Regions from separate parts of the Streptomyces sp. RLB3-17 genome, predicted to be linked through region 2. Evidence: predicted binding sites of a transcription regulator. Region 2 holds the regulator's gene; the other holds the start of a gene.

Region 1 (10,970 bases), 3.0 Mb from region 2:
CTGGTGGTTGCCCTGGCCGTCGTAGCCCTTGCCGCTGTTGGTCGAGGAGTTGGTGTCGAAGGTCCAGCGTCGGGTGAAGGCGCCGCCCCGCCAGTCTCAGGCGGCGATGACGGTACGGGTGTAGTAGCCGCGCGCCATGACGAGGGAGGGCCGGGAGCCGTCCAAGTAGGCCGTTCCCGCGAGGAATCGGTCGACGCGGTTGCCGTACGAGTCACCCCAGGAGGAGACCGTGCCGCGCGCCGGGACATAGTCGACGGTGCCCATGGCGGCGCCCGTCTGCCCGTTGAACATGGTCAGGTACTCGGGCCCGGACAGTACGTATCCGCTGGAGTTCCGGTAGTCGGCGGAGGAACTGCCGATCACCGTGCCCCGGCCGTCCGTCGTCCCGTCCGCCGTCTTCATGGCGACCTCGGCCTTGCCGTCGCCGTCGTAGTCGTACACCTGGAACTGTGTGTAGTGCGCGCCCGAGCGGATGTTCCTGCCCAGGTCGATGCGCCACAGGCGGGTGCCGTCGAGCTTGATGCCGTCGATGACGGTGTTGCCGGTGTAGCCGGACTGGGAGTTGTCCTTGGCGTTGGTGGGCTGCCACTTGAGGACGAAGTCGAGCTGGCCGTCCCCGTCGAGGTCGCCGACGGAGACGTCGTTGGCCTCGTAGGTGTAGGCGACCCCGTCGGGAGTGGTGCCGCCCGCGGGCGGGGTGATGGGCACGTCCTTGTATCCGGTGCGGAACTGGACGGCGTGGACGGAGTCGGCCTGCTCGACGCCGTTCACGATCGCGCGCACCGTGTAGTCGGCCTGGGCGGGCGCGCCCGAGTGGAAGTAGTTCGTGGAGCCGGTGATCGGCGTCGAGTTGACCAACGTACCGGCCTGGTAGACGTTGAACGACACGTCGTTCGGGTCGGTGCCGAGCCAGCGCCAGCTGACCAGGTTGCCGCTGTCGGTGTGGACACTGACGACGCCCCGGTCGAGGGCCTCCACCTGGCGGGCGGTGGCCGCCTGCGCGGTGCCGGTGCCGAGGGCGGTGAGCCCGGCGGCGATCAGGGCGGCCGTGGTCACCAGGGCCGAGCCGATGGCGCGTCTGCGGTGCTGCCTGTGCGAGTGCTGCACGATGGTTACCTCCTGGGAGGACAGACTGCTTCTGTCCCCTCAGTCGCCGCGGCGGGCAGCGGAGTTGCCGCCCTCGGACACCTGCGTGCAAGCGCTCTCTACGCGTACAGGCGGACCAGTGCCGCCACCGTGCGCGCGATGCGCTCCCGCAGTTCGGCGGGCTCCAGCACCTCGATCGCCGCGCCCAGTCCGAGGAATGCGTCGTGAGCCTGGTCGATGGACTCGATGGGGACGGTGACGCGCGTCCAACCGTCCTGATCCACACGGCCGTCGACCTCGGCGGCCCGGGCCGCCGGGCCGGTGAGAACGGTTCCCGGCGCGATCCGGATCACGGCCTCGGCGCGGTGCAGCCGGTCGTGGAACTCCTGTTGGTACGCCGTCCAGTACGCGGCCAGGTCGAACGTCTCCGGGCGGCTGAACTCCTCTTCCATCGCGGTGAGTTCGAGAATCTGGTCGACGCGGAACGTACGAGGACCGGGGCCCGCGACGACGTACCAGCGGCCCGCCTTCAGGACCAGGCCGTACGGTTCCAGGCGGCGCCGCACATCCGTGGGCTCGCGCCAGCGGCGGTACAGGACGTGCAGCACCCGTGCGTTCCAGACGGCGTCGGCGACGGCGGGGAGGTACGGGGTGTCGTCGGCGTCCGCGTACCAGCCGGGGGCGTCCAGGTGGAAGCGGCCGCTGATCCGGTCGGCGTGCGTGCGCAGCTCGCGCGGGAGGGCGGCGCGCACCTTCAGCTGGGCGGCGGCCAGGACCGGACCGAGGCCCATTTCGGCGGCGGGGCCGGGGACGCCGGCGAGGAAGAGGGCCTCGGCCTCCCCCTCCGTGAGGCCGGTGAGACGGGTGCGGTAGCCGTCGAGGAGGCGGTAGCCGCCGGCGTGCCCCGCGTCGCCGTACAGCGGGACGCCCGCCGCGCTCAGTGCCTCGACGTCCCGGTAGACCGTGCGCACCGAGACGTCGAGCTCCTCGGCGAGGTCTGCGGCGGTCATCCGGCCGCGGGTCTGGAGCAGCAGGAGGATCGAGACGAGTCGGCTGGACTTCACTGACACAGGATGTCAGTGAAGTCCGCCTAGCGTGCGCGTCATGGCTTCCACGACCTCGCCGAACTCCTCGGGCTTCAGGGAGAAACTGCTGACCGTGCCGCCGCCCATCGAGGTGGCGGGACGACGGATCAAGCGCTACCACGTCACCGCGGGCCCGGCCGGTATCGCACCCGACGTCGAGGCGGCGGCGTACGCGATGCTGCCGAAACTGCTGCCGGAGCCCGACGGCACACCGCCCGCGACCTTCGTCGTACTGCACCGGGGCGGCGACGACGGCGCCTACCTCAACGCGTACAGCTGGGTGTGGGACAACGTCCTGCACTTCCGCGGCGCGTCGGCGGGCCAGCCGGTCCTGGGCTGCCCCGACCGGGACCCCACGCACTTCATCACACCCGACCTCCCCTGGATCGGCTGCGTCTGGGAGCTGCCGCCGATCCTGCACGAACGCGACGCCTGGGTACGGCACATGCTCGCGCCCGACGCCCCCGACCTCGACGCCTACCTCGCCGACTCCCTCCCCGAGGGCACGACTGGAGACCGCTCATGAGCAGCCCGCACGACTTCGACTTCTTCCACGGCGAGTGGGACGTCCACCACCGGCGTCTGAGCGACTTCCTCGACCCCGACAGCGGCTGGGAGGAGTTCGAGGCCACGAACCGCTGCTGGAGCCTGTTCGACGGCGCCGCGAACATCGACGAGATGACGGTGCCCGGTGAGGGCTGGCAGGGGCTCACCCTGCGGCTCTTCGACCCGGCGGCGCGGGTGTGGTCGCTGAACTGGTCGTCGAGCCGCAGCGGGAAGCTGTTTCCGCCGGTGGTGGGGCGGTTCGGGCCCGACGGGCGCGGCGAGTTCCACGGCGACGACACGCACGACGGGAAGGACGTGCGGGTGCGGTTCGTCTGGTCGGGGATCTCCCCGACCACGGCCCGCTGGGAGCAGGCCTTCTCCGTGGACGGGGAGAAGACATGGGTGACCAACTGGGTCATGGAGTTCGCGCGGCGGGGATCTTCCTGAACGCGCGGAGAGCGAACTGCGGGTCGGGGCGCGGGACTTCCTGATCGGGCAGCGCTTCGAGCAGCGTGACGAAACGCTCGGCCAGCGGGTCGTCCGGGGGGATCCGGGTGAACCAGCCGCGGCGCAGGTCCGCCACCGTGCTGCGCGGGCTGCGGCCCTGGCCGTGGCCCCGGAAACGAGCCCCACCGGTCGGGGCCAGGCCGTGCTCGACGGCGTACGCCTCCACGTCCTCGGGGCGGTCCTGGGCTGGGCGGCGCGGGCGGGAGGCGAGTACGGCGTCGATGTCGCTGCCCACGTCGTGCGCGGCGGCCTTGTCGACGGTGGTGACGTACACCCCGCCCGGGCGCAGGACCCGCGCGCACTCGGCGACGATGGCGCGGACGTCCTCGGCGCCGTCGACCAGATGGAGCAGCCAGACGCTGGTGACGGCGTCGAACGAGGCGTCGGGGAAGGGCAGTCGGCGGCTGTCGGCGCGGACCACCGCGCCCGGGAGCCGTGCCGCCGCCATCCGGGCCATGCCCTGCGCGGCGTCCGCGCCCGTCACCCGGAGTGTCGGGCGGGCGGCGGCGAGGCGGCGCGTGACGATTCCGGTGCCGCACGCGACGTCGAGCAGGGCCTGAACGTCGTCGGGGACGAGGCCGAGTACGGCGTCCGCGGCGGCGGCCGCTCTGGGCTCACCGCCCCTGCTGGCGTCGTACGCGTCGGCTTCCTTGTCGTAGTCCAGCATGCGGATCAGTGTGCGCCATGTCCCGGAGCCAGTGCCTCCACCCTGCGGGCGAGGTTGAGGTCGAGCTCGGTGACGGCGCCGCCGACGCTGTGGGTGTTCACGGTGAGGGAGATCGTGTTGTAGCCGAGGGTGAGGTCGGAGTGGTGGTCGAGCTCCTCCTGTACCTGGGCGATGTGTACGACCATCGCGGTCGCGGCGAAGTGGGAGGGGAGGTGGTAGGAGCGGGCGAGGTGGTCGCCGTCCAGCGACCAGCCGGGCAGCTCCGCGAGCTGATCCTCGATCTCCTTCTGCGACAGGGGTTCGACGGGCATGGCCTCGCTCCGTTCTTCTGTGCGGTGGGGTGCGGTGGGGACTGTTCCTCAGCCTGCCACAGTCCCCCGAACAGGGCTCTCCGGCGCACCCGTCTTCGACTGCGGGTGTGTGGGGCCCGGTCGCGCGGTTCCCCGCGCCCCTGGAAACCCGGACCGTCCGGCGTTCGAGGGCCCGGCCCACGTCGGGAGCGTTCCTCGGTTACGGTCGGCGTATGTCCATCGTCGCCGCAGGTCCGACCAGGCCCTCAACCACCCCTGCCGGCAAAGGCGTCGGTCCGCTGCTGCGCGGCTGGCGGGAGCAGCGCCGGGTCAGCCAGCTGGAACTGGCGCTGCGGGCCGACTCCTCGGCCCGCCACATCAGCTTCATCGAGACCGGCCGCTCCCGACCGAGCGAGGAGATGGTGCTGCGGCTGGCCGAGCACCTCGACGTCCCCGTACGGGAACGCAACGCGCTGCTGCTCGCCGCCGGCTACGCGCCCCACTACCCGGAGACCCCCCTCGACGACCCCTCGATGGACGCCCTGCGCCAGGGCATGGAGCGGCTGATCCAGGGCTACGAGCCCTACCCGGCGCTGGTGGTCGACGCCACGTACACCGTGCTCGCCGCCAACCGTGGCATCGCCATGCTTCTGGAGGGCGTCTCCGAGTCGCTGCTCGCGCCGCCGCTGAACGCGATGCGGCTGACCCTCCACCCGGAGGGCCTGGCGCCGCGGATCCGCAACCACCGCGAGTGGCGCGACCACCTGCTCGCGCAGATGGAACGGCAGATCGCCCTGGACCGCTCCGAGCCCCTGCGCGCGCTCCACGAGGAGGTGGCGGCCTACCCGGTACCGGAGCAGGAACGGGGAGGGGATGGGGAAGGGGAACTGGACGGTGGCGTCGAGCCCGTTCCCTATTTCGCGCTCCCCCTGCAGATCGAGCACGGCGGGCGCGTGCTGTCCTTCATCTCCTCCATCTCCACTTTCAACACCCCGATGGACGTGACCGTCGCCGAGCTGGCCATCGAGACGTTTCTGCCCGCGGATCCGGCGACGGTCAAATACCTTCAGTCACTGGTGTCTTGACGGAGCGTCGCCGATCCGTTTGAGTGGTGGCTTCGGCGCTTGGGGAGGGCGTGGCGTGAGTGAGCGGCGGGCTGCGCCCACCGTGGGGCAAGTGGTGCTCGGGCGGCGGCTGCAGGAATTGCGGGAGGCCACCGGGCTGAAGCGGGAAGAAGCCGCGCGTGTCCTGCGTGTCGCCCCGGCGACGGTGCGGCGGATGGAGATGGCCGAGGTCGCCCTCAAGATCCCATACCTCCAGGTGCTGCTGACGACGTACGGCGTGGCCGACGACGAGGTGGCCGCCTTCGTCGCGCTGGCCGAGGAGGCGAACCAGCCGGGCTGGTGGCAGCGGTTCCACGATGTGCTGCCGGACTGGTTCAGCATGCACGTCAGCCTGGAGGGCGCCGCCCGTCTGATCCGCTCGTACGAGCCGCACTTCGTGCCCGGGCTGCTGCAGACCGAGGAGTACGCGCGCGCCGTGCTGGAGGCGGGAACGGTGGGCCAGACGGGTCCCGAGGCCATCGAGCGGCATGTGACGTTGCGCATGACGCGGCAGCAGCTGCTGCTGGGGCGCGAGCACCGGCCCCACCTCTGGGTGATCATGGACGAGACCGCGCTGCGGCGTCCGGTGAGCATCCGTGGCGAGGTCATGCGGGACCAGATCGACCGGCTGCTGCGGGAGATGGAGAGCGACGACATCTCCGTCCAGGTCGCCGAGTACGCGAGCGGCCCGCATCCGGGGACGTACACCTCCTTCGCGCTGTTCCGCTTCGCGGAGCCGGAACTGCCCGACATGGTCTACAGCGAGTACCTGACCGGTGCCATCTACCTCGACTCGCGCGCCGAGGTGGCCATGCATCTGGAAGTGCTGGACCACATGTCCGCCCACGCCGCCTCCGTGCCCCGCACCAAGGAGATCCTGCGGGAGATCCGGGACTCCTACTGAGAGGTTCCGGGAGAGGCGTTCTTGGTGAGGAGTTCCCAGGGAGGGGCTCGCCGAGAGCCCCTCACCGGGAGGCTCCTTACGCCGCGCCGCCCCTCGTCTCCCTCTCGTCGTCCACGATCTCGGCGTCCACCACGCCCTCCTCCTCCGCCGCCGTGGTGTGCTGGGCGGCCGGCTCCTCCCGGGGCGTCTGCTGGGCCTGGGCGTACATGGCCTGGCCCATCTTCTGGCTCACCGAGGCCAGATTCTCGACGCCGCCGCGCAGGGCGGTGGTGTCGGTGGCGGAGTCCTCCAGGAGGCGCTTGAGGTCGGCGACGGCGGACTCGACCTCGGGTTTCGTCTCGGAGGCGATGCGTTCGTCGTTCTCCCGGAGGAACTTCTCGGTCTGGTAGACGAGTTGTTCGGCCTGGTTGCGGGTCTCGGCGGCCTCGCGGCGCGCGCGGTCCTCCTCGGCGTACTGCTCGGCCTCGCGCATCATGCGGTCGATGTCGTTCTTGGGGAGCGCGGAGCCGCCTGTGACGGTCATCTTCTGTTCGCGCCCGGTGGCGAGGTCCTTCGCGGAGACGTGCATGATCCCGTTGGCGTCGATGTCGAAGGCGACCTCGATCTGCGGGACTCCGCGGGGTGCGGGCGGCAGCCCGGTGAGGTCGAAGACGCCGAGCTTCTTGTTGTACGCGGCGATCTCGCGTTCGCCCTGGTAGACCTGGATACCGACCGAGGGCTGGTTGTCCACGGCCGTGGTGAAGATCTCCGAACGGCGGGTCGGGATCGTGGTGTTGCGCTCGATGAGCCTGGTCATGATGCCGCCCTTGGTCTCGATGCCGAGGGACAGCGGGGTGACGTCGAGGAGCAGGACGTCCTTCACGTCCCCCCTGATGACTCCCGCCTGGAGGGCCGCGCCGAGCGCCACGACCTCGTCCGGGTTGACGCCCTTGTGCGGGTCCTTGCCGGTGAGTTCCCTGACCAGGTCCGTGACGGCGGGCATCCGGGTCGAGCCGCCGACCAGGATGACGTGGTCGACCGCGGCGATCTTGACGCCCGCGTCCTTGACCGCCTGGTGGAAGGGGGTCTTGCAGCGGTCGAGCAGATCGGCGGTCAGCTCCTGGAACTGGGCGCGGGTCAGTTTCGCCTCGAGGTGCAGGGGGCCGTCGGCAGTGGCGGTGATGTAGGGCAGGTTGACGCTGGTCTCGGAGGAGCTGGACAGTTCGATCTTGGCTTTCTCGGCGCCCTCGCGCAGCCGTTGCATCGCCATCTTGTCGTGGCCGAGATCGATGCCGTACGAGGCCTTGAAGCGCTGTGCGAGGTGTTCGACGATCCGCTGGTCCCAGTCGTCGCCGCCGAGTCGGGTGTCGCCGTTGGTGGCCTTGACCTCGATGACGCCGTCGCCGATCTCCAGGAGCGAGACGTCGAAGGTGCCGCCGCCCAGGTCGAAGACGAGGACGGTCTGCTCCTCGCCCCGGTCGAGGCCGTAGGCGAGGGCGGCGGCCGTCGGCTCGTTGATGATCCGCAGCACCTTCAGGCCCGCGATCTCGCCCGCTTCCTTGGTGGCCTGGCGCTGGGCGTCGTCGAAGTACGCGGGCACGGTGATCACGGCGTCCGTGACGTCCTCGCCGAGGTAGGCCTCCGCGTCCCGCTTCAGCTTCTGCAGAACGCGCGCCGACAGTTCCTGGGCGCGGTAGCGGGTGCCGTCGACGGAGCCCTTCTCCGGGAAGCGCCAGCTCGCGTCGCCCATGTGGCGCTTGACCGAGCGCGCGGTGCGCTCCACGTTCGTCACCGCCTGCCGTTTGGCGACCTCGCCGACGAGCACCTCGCCGTTCTTGGCGAAGGCCACCACGGAGGGGGTGGTGCGCGCACCCTCCGCGTTGGTCACGACGGTGGGGTCGCCGCCTTCCAGGAGGGCCACCACCGAGTTCGTCGTACCGAGGTCGATCCCGACCGCACGTGCCATGTCCGTCCCCTTCCGCCAGGGCGCTGCCCACCTTCAAGCACAAAACTTGAGTGCGTTCTTGTCAATGGGGCGGACATGACAGCGCCGCGGGCCCTGCGCGGGGACCGCGGCGCCGTACTGCTCCCGGACGTCAGGCCAGCTTGGCCGTCAGGGTGATCGTCGTGCCGGTCAGCGCCGCGCTGACCGGGCAGTTCTTCTTCGCGTCCTCGGCCGCCGCGACGAAGCCGTCGTTGTCGAGGCCCGGCACCGTGCCCTCCACGGTCAGGTGGATGCCGGTGATGCCCTCGCCGGGCTGGAAGGTGACGTCGGCGTTGGTGACGAGCTTGGTGGGCGGGGTGCCCGCGCCCGCGAGGGCGTGCGACAGCGCCATGGAGAAGCAGCTGGAGTGGGCGGCGGCGATCAGCTCCTCGGGGCTGGTCCTGCCGTTGGCGTCCTGCGCCCGCGACGCCCACGTCACCGGCTGCTGGCCGATGCCGGAGGAGTCGAAGGTGACGACGCCGCTGCCCTCGAGCAGGTTGCCTTCCCACACGGTGTGCGCGGTGCGCGTGGTTGCCACGATGATTCCCTTCGATGGGGTCCCGTTTTCGGGGTCCGTGCGCACCATCCGATCACACCTGCGCGCGACTCACCCAGAATGACGGCTCACCGAGACCGCGAAGACGGTTCAGCGCACCCGGAAGACGGGTCCCCGCGCCGTGAACGGGAGCCGCGCGCCCTGCGGAATCAGATACGCGTGCTCGCGCCGCACCCGCAGCACGTCGCACCAGCCGTCCGTGATGACCAGCAGCGGCGCGCCCGGCGGGAAGTCGTCCGCGCGGTGCAGCAGATCGATGCCGGGCTGCAGCACCGTACCGCCGCGCCCGTGCACCCGTACGCGACCGGCGATCTCGGTGACCGGAAGATAGCCCGCGTCGTGCGGCGCCGCGTCGCAGAACACCACCCGCGCGGCCGGTACGTCCCGGGCCTCGGCGTACGAGGCGATGGCGCCCAGCGCCTTGCCGAGCAGCGTGCGGTCCATGGAGCCGGAGGTGTCGAGGACGACGCCGAAGGTGCAGCGGGCGATCTCCTCGGGCGGGAAGTACCGTCCCGCGCGCGGGATGTCGGGGGTGGACGCCTGACGGCGCGAGGGGCGCGCGTACGTCCGTACCGGCTCGGGGCGGGGCACGAACTCGTCGAACCAGCGGGCCAGCCGGGCGTCCCAGGGCAGCGGCGGATGGTCGAGCGCGCGGATCTCCTCGACCAGGCCGCCCGGCAGATAGCCCCGCTCCAGCTGCTGGTGCAGGTCGAAGCCGTGGCTCAGCCCTCGCCGGTAGAGCTCGTCCAGGTCCACGTAGTCGCGCGGGGAGCCGAGCGGGGCGCCGAGGATGTCACCCGCCCCCTTGCCGCGCAGCGTGGACAGCCGGCGCATCCGGCGCAGGTCCTTCGCGATCCGGTCGTACACCTCCTCCGCCGAGAGGTCCTTCAACTCCGCGTCGTACAGGAGTCCTTCGGGCATCGTGCCGACCTGCATCTCGCACAGCCAGCCGTTGATGACGTAGTCGGCGGCGATGTTGAAGAGGTACGGGTCGCGGGCGCCGCAGCGGTCGCCGTGCCGCAGGGCGGCGTGCAGCATCTCGTGGGCGAGGACGAACCGCCATTCCTCGTCCTCCAGTTGACGCAGCGGGTTGATGTAGATCTCCCCCGCCTCCGCGTTCACGGCGGCGACGGAGATGTCGTGGGCGCGGGCCAGTTCGGCGTCGGCGACCAGGGTGATGCCGGCGGCGATGCCACCGAGCAGCGGGTAGGAGGAGATGAACCAGCTCAGCGCCCGCTCCCAGGGCTGCAGCTGGGTGGGCCCGCCGCGCATCGAGCCGCGACGGCCGCCGGCCACGTCCATCGCCGTGGCCACGGTGCGGGTCAGGGCGTGCGCGAACTCGAGCTGCCAGTCCGGGGCCCGGCCGCCCTTCCAGGTGTCCCACGGCACCAGCAGCTGGTCCGGCTCGCCGCCGGCCGTACCGCAGCGCTCGTACGGGGCCGGAGTGCCCTCGCGCCGCCAGCGTGCGGCGAGTTGCTCCTCGTCGCCGTCGGGGTAGGTGGGCGGCAGGTCCTCGGGGGTGAGGCCGATGGGGAAGCCGAGCAGGAAGCGGTTGACGACCGCACAGCGGGCGGCGAGGGCGTGGCGGTCGGGCTGCTCGCGCGTCTTCGGCGCCGCCGGGACATGGCCGAAGCCCAGGTGGATGACGGCGTGCGCGACCGCCCAGGCCCACTCGACGGGCTCGGCGCGGCGGGTGGGGTGGACGTGCAGTACGCCGTTGGAGTCGACGCGGACGAGACCGTCGCGGGGCGAGTCGGGGCAGTCCTCCTGGCGGCAGGTGCTGAAGCCGATGGCGGCGAGCGCCCGGTTGGCCCGCACCAGCCGCATCCCCTCCGCGAAGGCCTCCGCCGCCAGGTCCTTCTTCGGCTGTCCCTTGCTGCGGCGCGTCGGCGTACGGCTCACTGCCGCGCCTCCACCAGCCGGGGCATGTCGCGGGCCGCCTCGACCAGGAACCAGGCGGGCAGGAGGGGGTTGCCGTCGGTGTCCGGGGCGATGACGCTCTGCGCGACCTCCACGGAGATCTCGGCGAGCTGCACGAGCAGCGACTTGGCGCGGTACGCGGTCTGCTGTCCGCTCGCGGAGAGGTGCTCCTTGCTGGCGGGCAGCTCCTTGACGAGCCGGCCGCGGAAGGACTCGGCGAGGTAGTAGAGCAGGTCGCGGTCCTCGGGGCGGTGCGGCCAGCGGGCGTCGCCCTTGACGATCGCCTCGATGCCGAACCGGCTGCGCACGATCTTCACATAGCCGCAGAAGGCGACCGCGTGCG
Region 2 (10,970 bases):
TGATCCGACGAACGCGCGGGAGCCCCTTGTCCAGGGCTCCCGCGCGTTCGTCAGGGAAGTTCGTCAGTCCACGACTACTTGAGGCCGATCGCCGTGCAGTCCGCCTTGGTCGAGGAGGTGCAGATCTGCTTGACGGTGTAGATGCCGTCCTGGATCACCGTCTCCTTGATGTTGGCCTTGGTCAGGGCGACCACGGGCATCAGCTGGGAGGGGATCTTCTTGTTCGTGGGGCTGTCGACCTTGTCGCGGGTGAGCGCGTCGAACTCGATGCCCCGCCCCTGGACCTTCGCCACAGCCATCTCGGCGGCCGCGGAGGCCTCGTCGGGGTAGGACTTGTAGACGCTCATGTACTGCTCGCCCCGGACGATCCGCTGCACCGCGTCCAGCTCGGCGTCCTGACCGGTGACCGGCGGCACCTTGCTGACGCCCATGGTCTTCATGGCGTCGATGACGGCGCCCGCGAGGCCGTCGTTGGCGGAGTAGACACCGGCGATGTTGCTGAGGCCGATGGCCGAGATGGCCTTCTCCATGTTGGCCTTGCCGACGGCCGGGTCCCAGTCCTTGGTGTCGTACGTCTTGGAGATGACGACCTTGCCGTTGAGCTCACCCAGGGCGCCCGACTTGAACTGCGCCGCGTTCGGGTCGGTGGGCGAGCCGTTCATCATGACGATCTTCTTCGAGGAGGCGTCGGTGCCCAGCGCCTCCAGGAGCGCCTTGCCCTGCACCTGGCCGACGAGCTCGTTGTCGAAGGAGATGTACGCGTCGATCGGGCCCTGCGCCAGACGGTCGTAGGCGATGACGGGGATGCCCGCGTCCTTGGCCTTCTGCACGTCGCTCGCGATGGCCTTGGAGTCCACCGCGTCGACGAGGATCACGTCGACCTTGTCGGCCACCATCTGCTGGAACTGCTGGCTCTGCTTGGTGGCGTCCTGAGCCGCGTTGGCGTAGTCGACCTTGCCCTTGTTGTTGGTGAGCTTGGCGACCTGCTGCTCGATGATCGGGTAGTCGAACTTCTCGTAACGGGTGTTGGCCTTCTCCGGGAGGAGCAGGCCAACCGTGATGTCGTCACCCTTGGTCGGGCTCGCCTTGGTGCTGCTGCCGCCGATCCCGTCCACGACACCGCAGGCGGCAAGGGAGACGGTCATCGCGGAGCAGGCCAGGGCTATGGCGGTACGACGAAGCCGGGTGTTACGAGTGTTCACATCAGGTGCCTTCCGGGCGAGGTAGCTGCTTTGCGACCCAGGTGGCTGAAAGCCAACGCGGCGATCACCTCAGCGTCAAGGAGTAACCACTTAACGAGATGGCAACAGCATTCTGTGTTCCCCAAGTGAACACGATGGGAAGGGGGTGCGCCGCCACTTCCACAGAACCCCTCTGATTGACTTGCGTCACTCGCTCCCTGGCGGCATACAACCCTCCCCCAGTCCGCGAGTCTCGAAGGTGGCCGCACACGTCGCAGCACGAAACAGGGGAAGCATGAGACCAGTTGGGCGGAGCGGACCGGCGCTCGCCGCGACGCCGACGATCGCCACCACCGGGGGCCTGCTCGCCGTCTCGGGGGCGCCGGCCTCCGCCGCGAGCAGCTGCGCATCACCGGTGTACAAGCGGCAGTTCTACGTGAACACCACCTTCTCTGACACACCGAAGAAAACGGACTCGACCTCACCCCACCGGCGACTGGACGGTCACCGAACCGGCGCGGTGAGCCGAGGAACGCCGAAGGGGGTGGAGAGGTCGACGACCTCTCCACCCCCTTCGGTACGTGGGAGCTAGTCCGACTGCCTTTTCGGCCGCCAGACCACCAGCGCGCTCGTCTGTTGGACCTCCTGGTACGGGACCAGGTCGCGGCGGTACGAGGCGTGCACCGCGGCCTCGCGCTGCTGCATCGCGGCAGCGGCGCCGTCCAGGGCCGATTCCAGTTCCGCGACGCGGGACTGGAGGGCGGCCACCTGGTTCTCCAGCTCGATGATGCGCTTGATGCCGGCCAGGTTGATGCCCTCGTCCTGGGACAGCGCCTGCACCGTGCGGAGCAGTTCGATGTCGCGGGCCGAGTAGCGCCGGCCCCGGCCGGCGGTGCGGTCCGGGGAGACCAGGCCGAGGCGGTCGTACTGACGCAGGGTCTGCGGGTGCAGGCCGGAGAGCTGGGCCGCCACCGAGATGACGTAGACCGGGGTCTCCTCGGTCAGTTCATAGGGGTTTCGACGACGGCCGTCCATCTGCTCATGCTCCCTTCGCGGCCTGGAACAGCTCCGCCCGTGGGTCCTCGCCCGCGGTTGCCTCGCGATACGCCTCCAGGGCGTCGCGAGCCTTGCCCGACACGTCCGTGGGGACCGCGACCTCGACGGTGACCAGGAGGTCGCCGCGCGTACCGTCCTTGCGGACGGCACCCTTGCCGCGGGCCCGCATCGTACGGCCGTTGGGCGTGCCCGGGGGCAGTTTCAGGGTGACCGGGGGGCCGCCCAGGGTCGGTACGCGCACCTCGCCGCCGAGTGCCGCCTCCGCGAAGGTGACGGGCACGGTGACGGTGAGGTTGTCGCCCTTGCGGCCGAAGACCGGGTGGGCGTCCACGTGGACCGTGACGTACAGGTCGCCTGCCGGGCCGCCCCGTTCGCCGGGTGCGCCCTTGCCGCGGAGGCGGATGCGCTGGCTGTCGCTCACTCCCGCCGGGATGCGGACCTGCATCGTGCGCGAGGACTTGGCACGGCCGCTGCCGTGGCAGATCTCGCAGGGGTTCTCCGCGATGAGACCGCGGCCCTTGCAGTCCGGGCAGGGGTCCGTGAGCGAGAAGCCGCCGCCGGAGCCGCGCGCGACCTGGCCGGTGCCGACGCACGTCGGGCACACGCGCGGTGTGCCGTTCGCGTCGCCGGTGCCCGAACAGGCCTTGCAGGGCGCCTGGGACGTCATCCGCAGCGGGACCGTCGCGCCGTCCACCGCCTCGGTGAAGCTGAGCGTCACCTCGGTGTCGATGTCCTGGCCGCGCCGGGGCTGGGTCCGCGTACCCGTGCCCGCGCCGCCGCGGTTGAACAGGCCCCCGAAGACGTCACCGATGCCGCCGCCGAAGCCACCGGCACCGCCTGCTCCGCCCTGGGCGCCGCCTCCGAAGAGGTCGCCCAGGTCGAAGTTGAAGTTGCCGCCGCCCGCGCCGGGACCCGGACGGAAGCCGCCGTTGCCGAAGAGGGCGCGTGCCTCGTCATACTCCTTGCGCTTCTTGGGGTCTCCGAGCACGTCGTTCGCCTCGGAGATCTCCTTGAAGCGCTCCTCGGCCTTGGCGTTGCCCTTGTTGGCGTCCGGGTGGAACTCGCGGGCGAGCTTCCGGTACGCCTTCTTGATCTCAGCCTCGGTGGCGTCCTTGGGGACGCCGAGGACCTTGTAGAAGTCCTTCTCGATGAAGTCCTTGGTGCTCATCCTCGACGCCCCTCCTCTCTCATGCGTTCAACGTCAGCCCTCGTCCGGGCCACCGCTCTCCTTGTCGTCGGCCGCCTCGGCGGAATCCTGGGAGTCCGCCTTGCCGGTCTGCGCCCCCGGCTGGGGTTCGGCGACCGCCACCCGCGCGGGGCGGATGGTGCGCTCGCCGATGCGATACCCCGGCTGCAGAATCGCCACGCACGTCGTCTCCGTGACGTCCGGCGCGTACGAGTGCATCAGGGCCTCGTGGATCATCGGGTCGAAGGGCTCGCCCTCCTTGCCGAACTGCTGGAGGCCCATCTTCGCCGCGACGGTCTCCAGCGACTCGGCCACCGACTTGAAGCCGCCGACCAGTTCGCCGTGGTCCCGCGCGCGGGCGATGTTGTCGAGCACGGGCAGGAGCTCGGTCAGGAGGTTCGCGATGGCGATCTCCTTGACCGCGATCCGGTCGCGCTCGACCCGGCGGCGGTAGTTCTGGTACTCGGCCTGGAGCCGCTGGAGGTCCATCGTGCGCTCGCCGAGCGCCGTACGGACCTGGTCCAGCTGTGCGGTCAGACCGGCCATCTGTGCTGCTGATGCGTCCCCGGCCGGGGCCGCCGCCTCCTCCGTGGAGGGGGTGGCGGCCTGCGGCTCGGCGTCGTCAGGGGTGGCGCCGGAGGGGACGTCAGGCTTCTCGTCGAAGCCCGGGGTCTCCTCCGTCACGCGGCACCGTCCTTGCGCTCCTCGTCGACGATCTCGGCGTCGACGACGTCGTCATCGGCCTTGGCCTGCTCGGCACCGGGGGCACCATCGGCGCCACCGGCGGCCTGCGCGGCCTGGGCGTCGGCGTACATGGCCTGGCCGAGCTTCTGCGAGACCGCGGCGACCTTCTCCGTGGCCGTGCGGATCTCGGCGGTGTCCTCGCCCTTGAGCTTTTCCTTCAGCTCGGCGATGGACGCCTCGACCTCGGTCTTGACGTCACCCGGGACCTTGTCCTCGTTGTCCTTGAGGAACTTCTCGGTCTGGTAGACGAGCTGCTCGCCCTGGTTGCGGGTCTCGGCGGCCTCGCGGCGCTTGTGGTCCTCGTCCGCGTACTGCTCGGCCTCCTGGCGCATCCGGTCGACCTCGTCCTTCGGCAGCGAGGAGCCACCGGTGACGGTCATCTTCTGCTCCTTGCCCGTGCCCAGGTCCTTCGCGGTCACGTGCATGATGCCGTTGGCGTCGATGTCGAAGGCGACCTCGATCTGCGGGACACCGCGCGGGGCCGGCGGCAGACCGGTCAGCTCGAACATCCCGAGCTTCTTGTTGTACGCCGCGATCTCGCGCTCGCCCTGGTAGACCTGGATCTGGACGGACGGCTGGTTGTCCTCGGCGGTGGTGAAGATCTCGGACCGCTTGGTCGGGATCGTCGTGTTCCGCTCGATGAGCTTCGTCATGATGCCGCCCTTGGTCTCGATGCCGAGGGACAGCGGGGTGACGTCGAGGAGCAGGACGTCCTTGACCTCACCCTTGAGGACACCGGCCTGCAGGGCGGCGCCGATGGCGACGACCTCGTCCGGGTTGACACCCTTGTTGGCGTCCTGACCGCCGGTCAGCTCCTTGACGAGCTCGGCGACGGCGGGCATGCGGGTCGAGCCACCGACGAGAACGACGTGGTCGATCTCGGAGAGGTTGATGCCCGCGTCCTTGATGACGTTGTGGAACGGCGTCTTGCAGCGCTCCAGAAGGTCCGCGGTGAGCTGCTGGAACTGGGCGCGCGTGAGCTTCTCGTCCAGGTGCAGCGGGCCCTCGGCGGAGGCCGTGATGTAGGGCAGGTTGATCGAGGTCTCGGTGGACGAGGACAGCTCGATCTTCGCCTTCTCGGCGGCTTCGCGCAGACGCTGGAGCGCCATCTTGTCCTTGGCGAGGTCCACGCCGTGACCGGAGCGGAACTGCTGCACCAGGTAGTCGACGACACGCTGGTCCCAGTCGTCACCACCGAGGTGGTTGTCGCCGTTGGTGGCCTTCACCTCGACGACGCCGTCACCGATCTCCAGGAGGGACACGTCGAAGGTGCCGCCACCGAGGTCGAAGACGAGGATCGTCTGGTCGTCCTTGTCCAGGCCGTACGCGAGGGCGGCGGCCGTGGGCTCGTTCACGATGCGCAGGACGTTCAGGCCCGCGATCTCGCCGGCCTCCTTCGTCGCCTGGCGCTCGGAGTCGTTGAAGTAGGCCGGGACGGTGATGACCGCGTCCGTGACCTTCTCGCCCAGGTAGGCCTCGGCGTCGCGCTTCAGCTTCTGCAGGATGAAGGCGCTCATCTGCTGCGGGTTGAAGTTCTTCCCGTCGAGCTCGATCTTCCAGTCCGTGCCCATGTGACGCTTCACGGAGCGGATGGTCCGGTCCACGTTCGTGACCGCCTGGCGCTTGGCGACCTCGCCGACGAGCACCTCGCCGTTCTTGGCGAAGGCGACGACGGACGGCGTGGTCCTGGCGCCCTCTGCGTTGGTGATGACGGTGGGCTCGCCGCCTTCAAGAACGCTGACGACGGAGTTAGTCGTGCCCAGGTCGATGCCGACCGCACGTGCCATTTCAATTCCTCCAGCAATGACTTGAGTGGAACGGACTCAAGTGTGCACCACACTCATTGCTGGGTCAACAGACATGAGTCACGGGGGCTCAAGTCTTATCTCTTGCTTACACGCAGGTGTGCTTGTACACGTGCTCCGACCTGCGGCTTCACGGTCAACCGACTCCCGTACGCGGGGACATGCCGTCCCCCGTAAGTGGGGATCCGAAGCAGCGCGAGCACGGCGACACCGACGCCGCCCGCCACCCACAACGCCGCCGTCGCGCTCACCCATCCCATGTCGATCAGCATCCCGACGAGTGCACCCGCGAAGCCGGTGACCCCCACGACGACCGCGGCGCCCTGGGGCGTGACACCGAGGCGTCGCAGCCGGTGGACGAGATGATCGGGGGCGCCCCGCAGCAGCGGACGCCCGGCCCGCCGCCGCGACACCAGCACCAGTACGGCGTCGGCGGTCGCCACGGCCGTCAGCGCGAACCCGGCGCCCACGCTCGACCCGGCCGCCCGCCCGGCGTGGACCAGTACCGCCGCCGAGGTCAGCACGAACCCGACGAACAGCGCGCCGCAGCGCCCCGGCACGATCCGGGCCGGGGGCCAGTTGTGCATCAGGAACCCGGTCAGCGCGGCGGCCAGCACGCTCAGCAGCGCCGCGAGCCCGTCCATGACCTCGGCGGCCGCGCAGCCGCTCAGCGCGAAGGCGGTCACCACCGCGACCGTCCCCATCACTCCGTCGGCGTGATCGAGCGAGGTGAAGGCATGGGTGGCGAGGGCGATCCAGCCGACGGCCACCACCCCGACCACCGGGCCGAGTTCGTCGTACGGCACGGTCAGCGCGGCGGCGCCGGTCACGACGGCCGCCTGGAGCGGAACCCGCACAAGGGCCGGCGGGGGCCACAGGTCCGCGACGAGTCCGAGGACGCCGACCCCGATCCCGGCGGCCAGCAGCCGTCCGGCCGCCGACCCCAGCGGCGCCACGTCCGTCCAATCGCCGACCCCGGCGACGAACGCCGTGACCGCCACCACCGCGACCCCGCCGAGCAGCGGCACCGCGCGTGCCCTCCGGCGTTCGACCACGCCGAGGCGCAGGGCGAGGAGCCGCAGCAGGGCGGCGAGGAGGGCGGCGAGGAGCAGGGCGGAGGTGGCGGCGGCGATTCCGTACAGCACGCCGCCAATTTAGTGTTAAATGTCGTAAATATGCTGCATATAGCACGATCGGGTTTACGTGTCGGCCGGAGACCGGCAGCTGTCGGCCGGTGACGTGCGCAACTGCCGGTCGGTGACTTCGGCGACTCAGGTGGACCTCAGCGACGCAGATCACCGCACCGCTGGCTACAGTGCGGCGGAAGATATGGGTAGTCTCAGACGGACTGCATAAGTTACCGCTTAGTAATCGGCTGAAGGTCGGCCTTCAGCTCCCTCCCTCGCAGGCCCGAGGAGCCCCCGAATGCAACTCGCCGCGATCATTGTGTCGCTGGTACTCGCCGTGGTCGGCGTGGCGCTGTTCTCCCGCGCCATCGCGCAGATCTACCGGTTCGTACGGCTCGGCCAGGACGTCCCCGCGGGCACCCGCACGGACGACTGGACCGCGCGCACCGTCACGGTGGTCCGGGAGTTCCTCGGCCACACCCGGATGAACCGGTGGGGGGTGGTCGGCGTCGCGCACTGGTTCGTGGCGGTCGGCTTCTTCTCCCTCGTCGCCACGCTGGTGAACGCCTTCGGGCAGCTCTTCCAGGCCGACTGGGCGCTGCCCATCATCGGGCACTGGCTGCCGTACGAGATCTTCGTCGAGTTCATCGGCCTGATGACGACCCTCGGCATCCTCACGCTCATCGTGATCCGCCAGCTGTCCCGGCCCGACCGGCCGGGCCGCAAGTCCCGCTTCGCCGGGTCCAACGTCGGCCAGGCCTACTTCGTCGAGTCGGTCATCCTCATCATCGGCCTCGCGATCATGACCCTGCGCGGCCTGGAGGGCGCCCTCGCCGACGTGCACGGCTACGAGGCCGCGTACTTCGCCTCGTACCCGATCGTCGCCGCCTTCAAGGAGACGAGCGTCGGCACGCTCCAGAACCTGATCTACCTCACCGCGATGATCAAGATCGGGACGTCCTTCATCTGGATGATCACGGTCTCCCTCAAGACGGACATGGGCGTCGCCTGGCACCGCTTCCTCGCCTTCCCGAACATCTGGTTCAAGCGGAACGCGAAGGGCGAGACCGCCCTCGGCGCGCTGCTGCCGATGACGAGTGACGGCAAGGCCATCGACTTCACCGACCCGGGCGAGGACGACGTCTTCGGTGTCAGCCAGGTCGAGCAGTTCTCCTGGAAGGGCCTGCTGGACTTCTCCACGTGCACCGAGTGCGGCCGCTGCCAGTCGCAGTGCCCCGCCTGGAACACGGGCAAGCCGCTCTCCCCCAAGCTCCTCATCATGTCGCTGCGCGACCACGCGCACGCCAAGGCGCCCTACCTGCTCGCGGGCGGCGGCAAGACCATGGAGGGCGAGGAGAAGGCGTCGGCGGAGCAGCTGGCCGACGTGCCCGCCGCGGCGCTCGCCGAGGCCGAGCGCCCCCTGATCGGCACGTTCGAGGAGAACGGCGTCATCGACCCCGACGTGCTGTGGTCCTGCACCACGTGCGGCGCGTGCGTCGAGCAGTGCCCGGTCGACATCGAGCACATCGACCACATCGTCGACATGCGCCGCTACCAGGTGATGATCGAGAGCGCGTTCCCGTCCGAGGCGGGCACGATGCTCAAGAACCTGGAGAAGAAGGGCAACCCCTGGGGTCTGGCCAAGAAGCAGCGCCTCGAGTGGACGAAGGAAGTCGACTTCGAGATCCCGGTCGTCGGACGCGACATCGAGGACCTGTCCGAGGTCGAGTACCTGTACTGGGTCGGCTGCGCCGGCGCCCTGGAGGACCGCGCCAAGAAGACCACGAAGGCCTTCGCGGAGCTCCTGCACATGGCGGGCGTCAAGTTCGCCATCATGGGCGGCGACGAGAAGTGCACCGGTGACTCCGCGCGTCGTCTCGGCAACGAGCCCCTGTTCCAGGAACTCGGCATGGAGAACGTCGCCGCGCTGAACATGGCCTTCGGCGAGGATGACGAGGACGAGTCGACGAAGAAGCCGAAGTCGGCGAAGAAGATCGTCGCGACCTGCCCGCACTGCCTCAACACCATCGGCAACGAGTACCCGCAGCTCGGCGGCGACTACGAGGTCATCCACCACACCCAGCTGCTCCAGCACCTCATCGACGAGGGCAAGCTGCTGCCGGTCACCCCGGTGGACGGCCTCATCACCTACCACGACCCCTGCTACCTGGGCCGCCACAACAAGATCTACACGCCGCCGCGCGAGATCATGTCGGCCGTCCCGGGCCTGCGTCAGCAGGAGATGCACCGCCACAAGGAACGCGGCTTCTGCTGCGGTGCCGGTGGTGCGCGGATGTGGATGGAGGAGCGGATCGGCAAGCGCATCAACAACGAGCGCGTCGACGAGGCTCTTTCGCTGAACCCGGACATCGTGTCCACAGCCTGCCCGTTCTGCCTCGTGATGCTGACCGACTCGGTCAACGGCAAGAAGAACGACGGCCAGGCCAAGGAGTCCGTCCAGGTCGTGGACGTGGCCCAGCTCCTTCTCGACTCCGTCAAGACGCCGGTCGACCCGGCGGGGGCGGCGGAGGCGGAGAGTGAGCCGGAGCCCGAGCCGGTGAAGTAACCGACGTGATCATCCGGACGCCGGTGGGCCGAGCTTCTCGCCCACCGGCGTCCGGCGTTTCCCCGCCCCCGAGTGCTTGGGGGCGGGTAGGGGCGGCGGCGGGGGCGAGGATCCCTTCGGACGGCGCGACGCCGAGCCCGATGGCGTGCGGGCTCGGCGTCGTGGTGGGACGGTGCTACTTCGCGGAGCGCCGCCGCTTCGAGTCGCCCGTCACCTTCGCGATCCACGTGAGGAAGTCACCCGGGTCGACGTTCGAGCCGTGGCCCTCGTCCCAGTAGTAGAGGTGATCGACGTCGTCACCCAGGTCGTCCAGCGCCGCGGCGAGGTTGGCGGACACCGTCAGCGAGGTGTCGGAGTCCTTCGTACCGAGGCGGATCCACCAGTGCCTCGACCGGCCGGGGTTCTCCTCCCCGATGTGGTGCATCGGGTTCATCAGGTCGAGCTTCTCGGGGATGTCGCTCGCGACCCGCTTGGTGCTGAGGCCGGTGGTGTCGTTCTTCGCGCCGTACGCCGTGAAGTGCCGCGCCTCGGTGGTGCCGGCGCCGAACTCGTTGTTCTCGCCCGCGGACAGGTCGAACGCGTCGAAGGCCGGTGTCGTCTTCTTCCGCGCGCCGACGTGGGTGAGGAAGTCGGCCCAGGTGAAGGTCGCCCTGCCGCCGGACCACGTGATGAACGTGTTCGCGGCCAGGTACGTCGCACGGTCGGCCTCCGACAGCGCCGCCAGGTACTTCGTGGCGGACGGCTGGAGGTAGGTCTGCACCAGGTAGTCGTCGTAGTTGCGGGCCGTGAGCGGGCCGAAGCCGTTCAGACCCCGCAGCCTCAGGGATGCCTGGTACTCCGCGAACTGGGCCCGCAGCGCCTTCGACACCGTCTGGTCGACGACCTTGCCGGTGCTCGCCGTGACGTTGGTGCCCCAGTTGAACTCGTACGCGCCGTCGGCGTGCTCGAGGTCCGTGATGGGGCACCAGGCGCCGGTGGCGAAGATCGCGTCGGACGCGTCGGCGGCGCCCAGCTCCTTGAGGTACTTGTCGTAGATCGGGCTGTCGCCGGACGCGCCGAGCAGGGAGGACAGGGCGCCGCCCGCGCTCGTACCGGTGGAGACGATCCGGTCGGTGTTGCCCGGGATGACTCCCTTGTTGGCGCGGACGTAGCGGACCGCGGCCTTCAGGTCGACGATGGCGGCCGGGGCGGTGCCGTAGTACGTGCCGGCGGAGTCGGTGAGGGTCCGGCCGCGCGCGCCGGGCTCCACGACGACGTAACCCGCCGCCAGGCCCAGCTTCCCGAGGTTGACCATCCCGCCCTGGG

Evidence for each region. Region 2 encodes HspR, which represses chaperone genes until heat shock. Its sites were predicted from a motif close to TTGAGNNNNNNNNNCTCAA; they were not measured.
Region 1: the regulator HspR is predicted to act here: its motif matches at 8,180-8,198, upstream of dnaK (molecular chaperone DnaK).

Annotation. Positions count from the first base shown of each region.
Region 1 covers NZ_CP041610.2:9,154,634-9,165,603, reverse strand. Annotated here, with positions in the region: partial or broken gene FNV62_RS41155 (rhamnogalacturonan lyase) at 1-1,107, opposite strand, end outside; gene FNV62_RS41150 (helix-turn-helix transcriptional regulator) at 1,206-2,150, opposite strand; gene FNV62_RS41145 (hypothetical protein) at 2,191-2,697, shown strand; gene FNV62_RS41140 (hypothetical protein) at 2,694-3,164, shown strand; gene FNV62_RS41135 (class I SAM-dependent methyltransferase) at 3,133-3,891, opposite strand; gene FNV62_RS41130 (4a-hydroxytetrahydrobiopterin dehydratase) at 3,897-4,202, opposite strand; gene FNV62_RS41125 (helix-turn-helix domain-containing protein) at 4,415-5,266, shown strand; gene FNV62_RS41120 (helix-turn-helix domain-containing protein) at 5,322-6,188, shown strand; gene dnaK (molecular chaperone DnaK) at 6,265-8,133, opposite strand; gene FNV62_RS41110 (OsmC family protein) at 8,264-8,689, opposite strand; gene FNV62_RS41105 (DUF2201 family putative metallopeptidase) at 8,798-10,609, opposite strand; gene FNV62_RS41100 (ATP-binding protein) at 10,606-10,970, opposite strand, start outside.
Region 2 covers NZ_CP041610.2:6,112,814-6,123,783, reverse strand. Annotated here, with positions in the region: gene FNV62_RS27780 (sugar ABC transporter substrate-binding protein) at 75-1,202, opposite strand; gene FNV62_RS27775 (heat shock protein transcriptional repressor HspR) at 1,770-2,216, opposite strand; gene dnaJ (molecular chaperone DnaJ) at 2,221-3,405, opposite strand; gene grpE (nucleotide exchange factor GrpE) at 3,439-4,107, opposite strand; gene dnaK (molecular chaperone DnaK) at 4,104-5,954, opposite strand; gene FNV62_RS27755 (MraY family glycosyltransferase) at 6,050-7,117, opposite strand; gene FNV62_RS27750 ((Fe-S)-binding protein) at 7,398-9,665, shown strand; gene FNV62_RS27745 (subtype B tannase) at 9,841-10,970, opposite strand, start outside.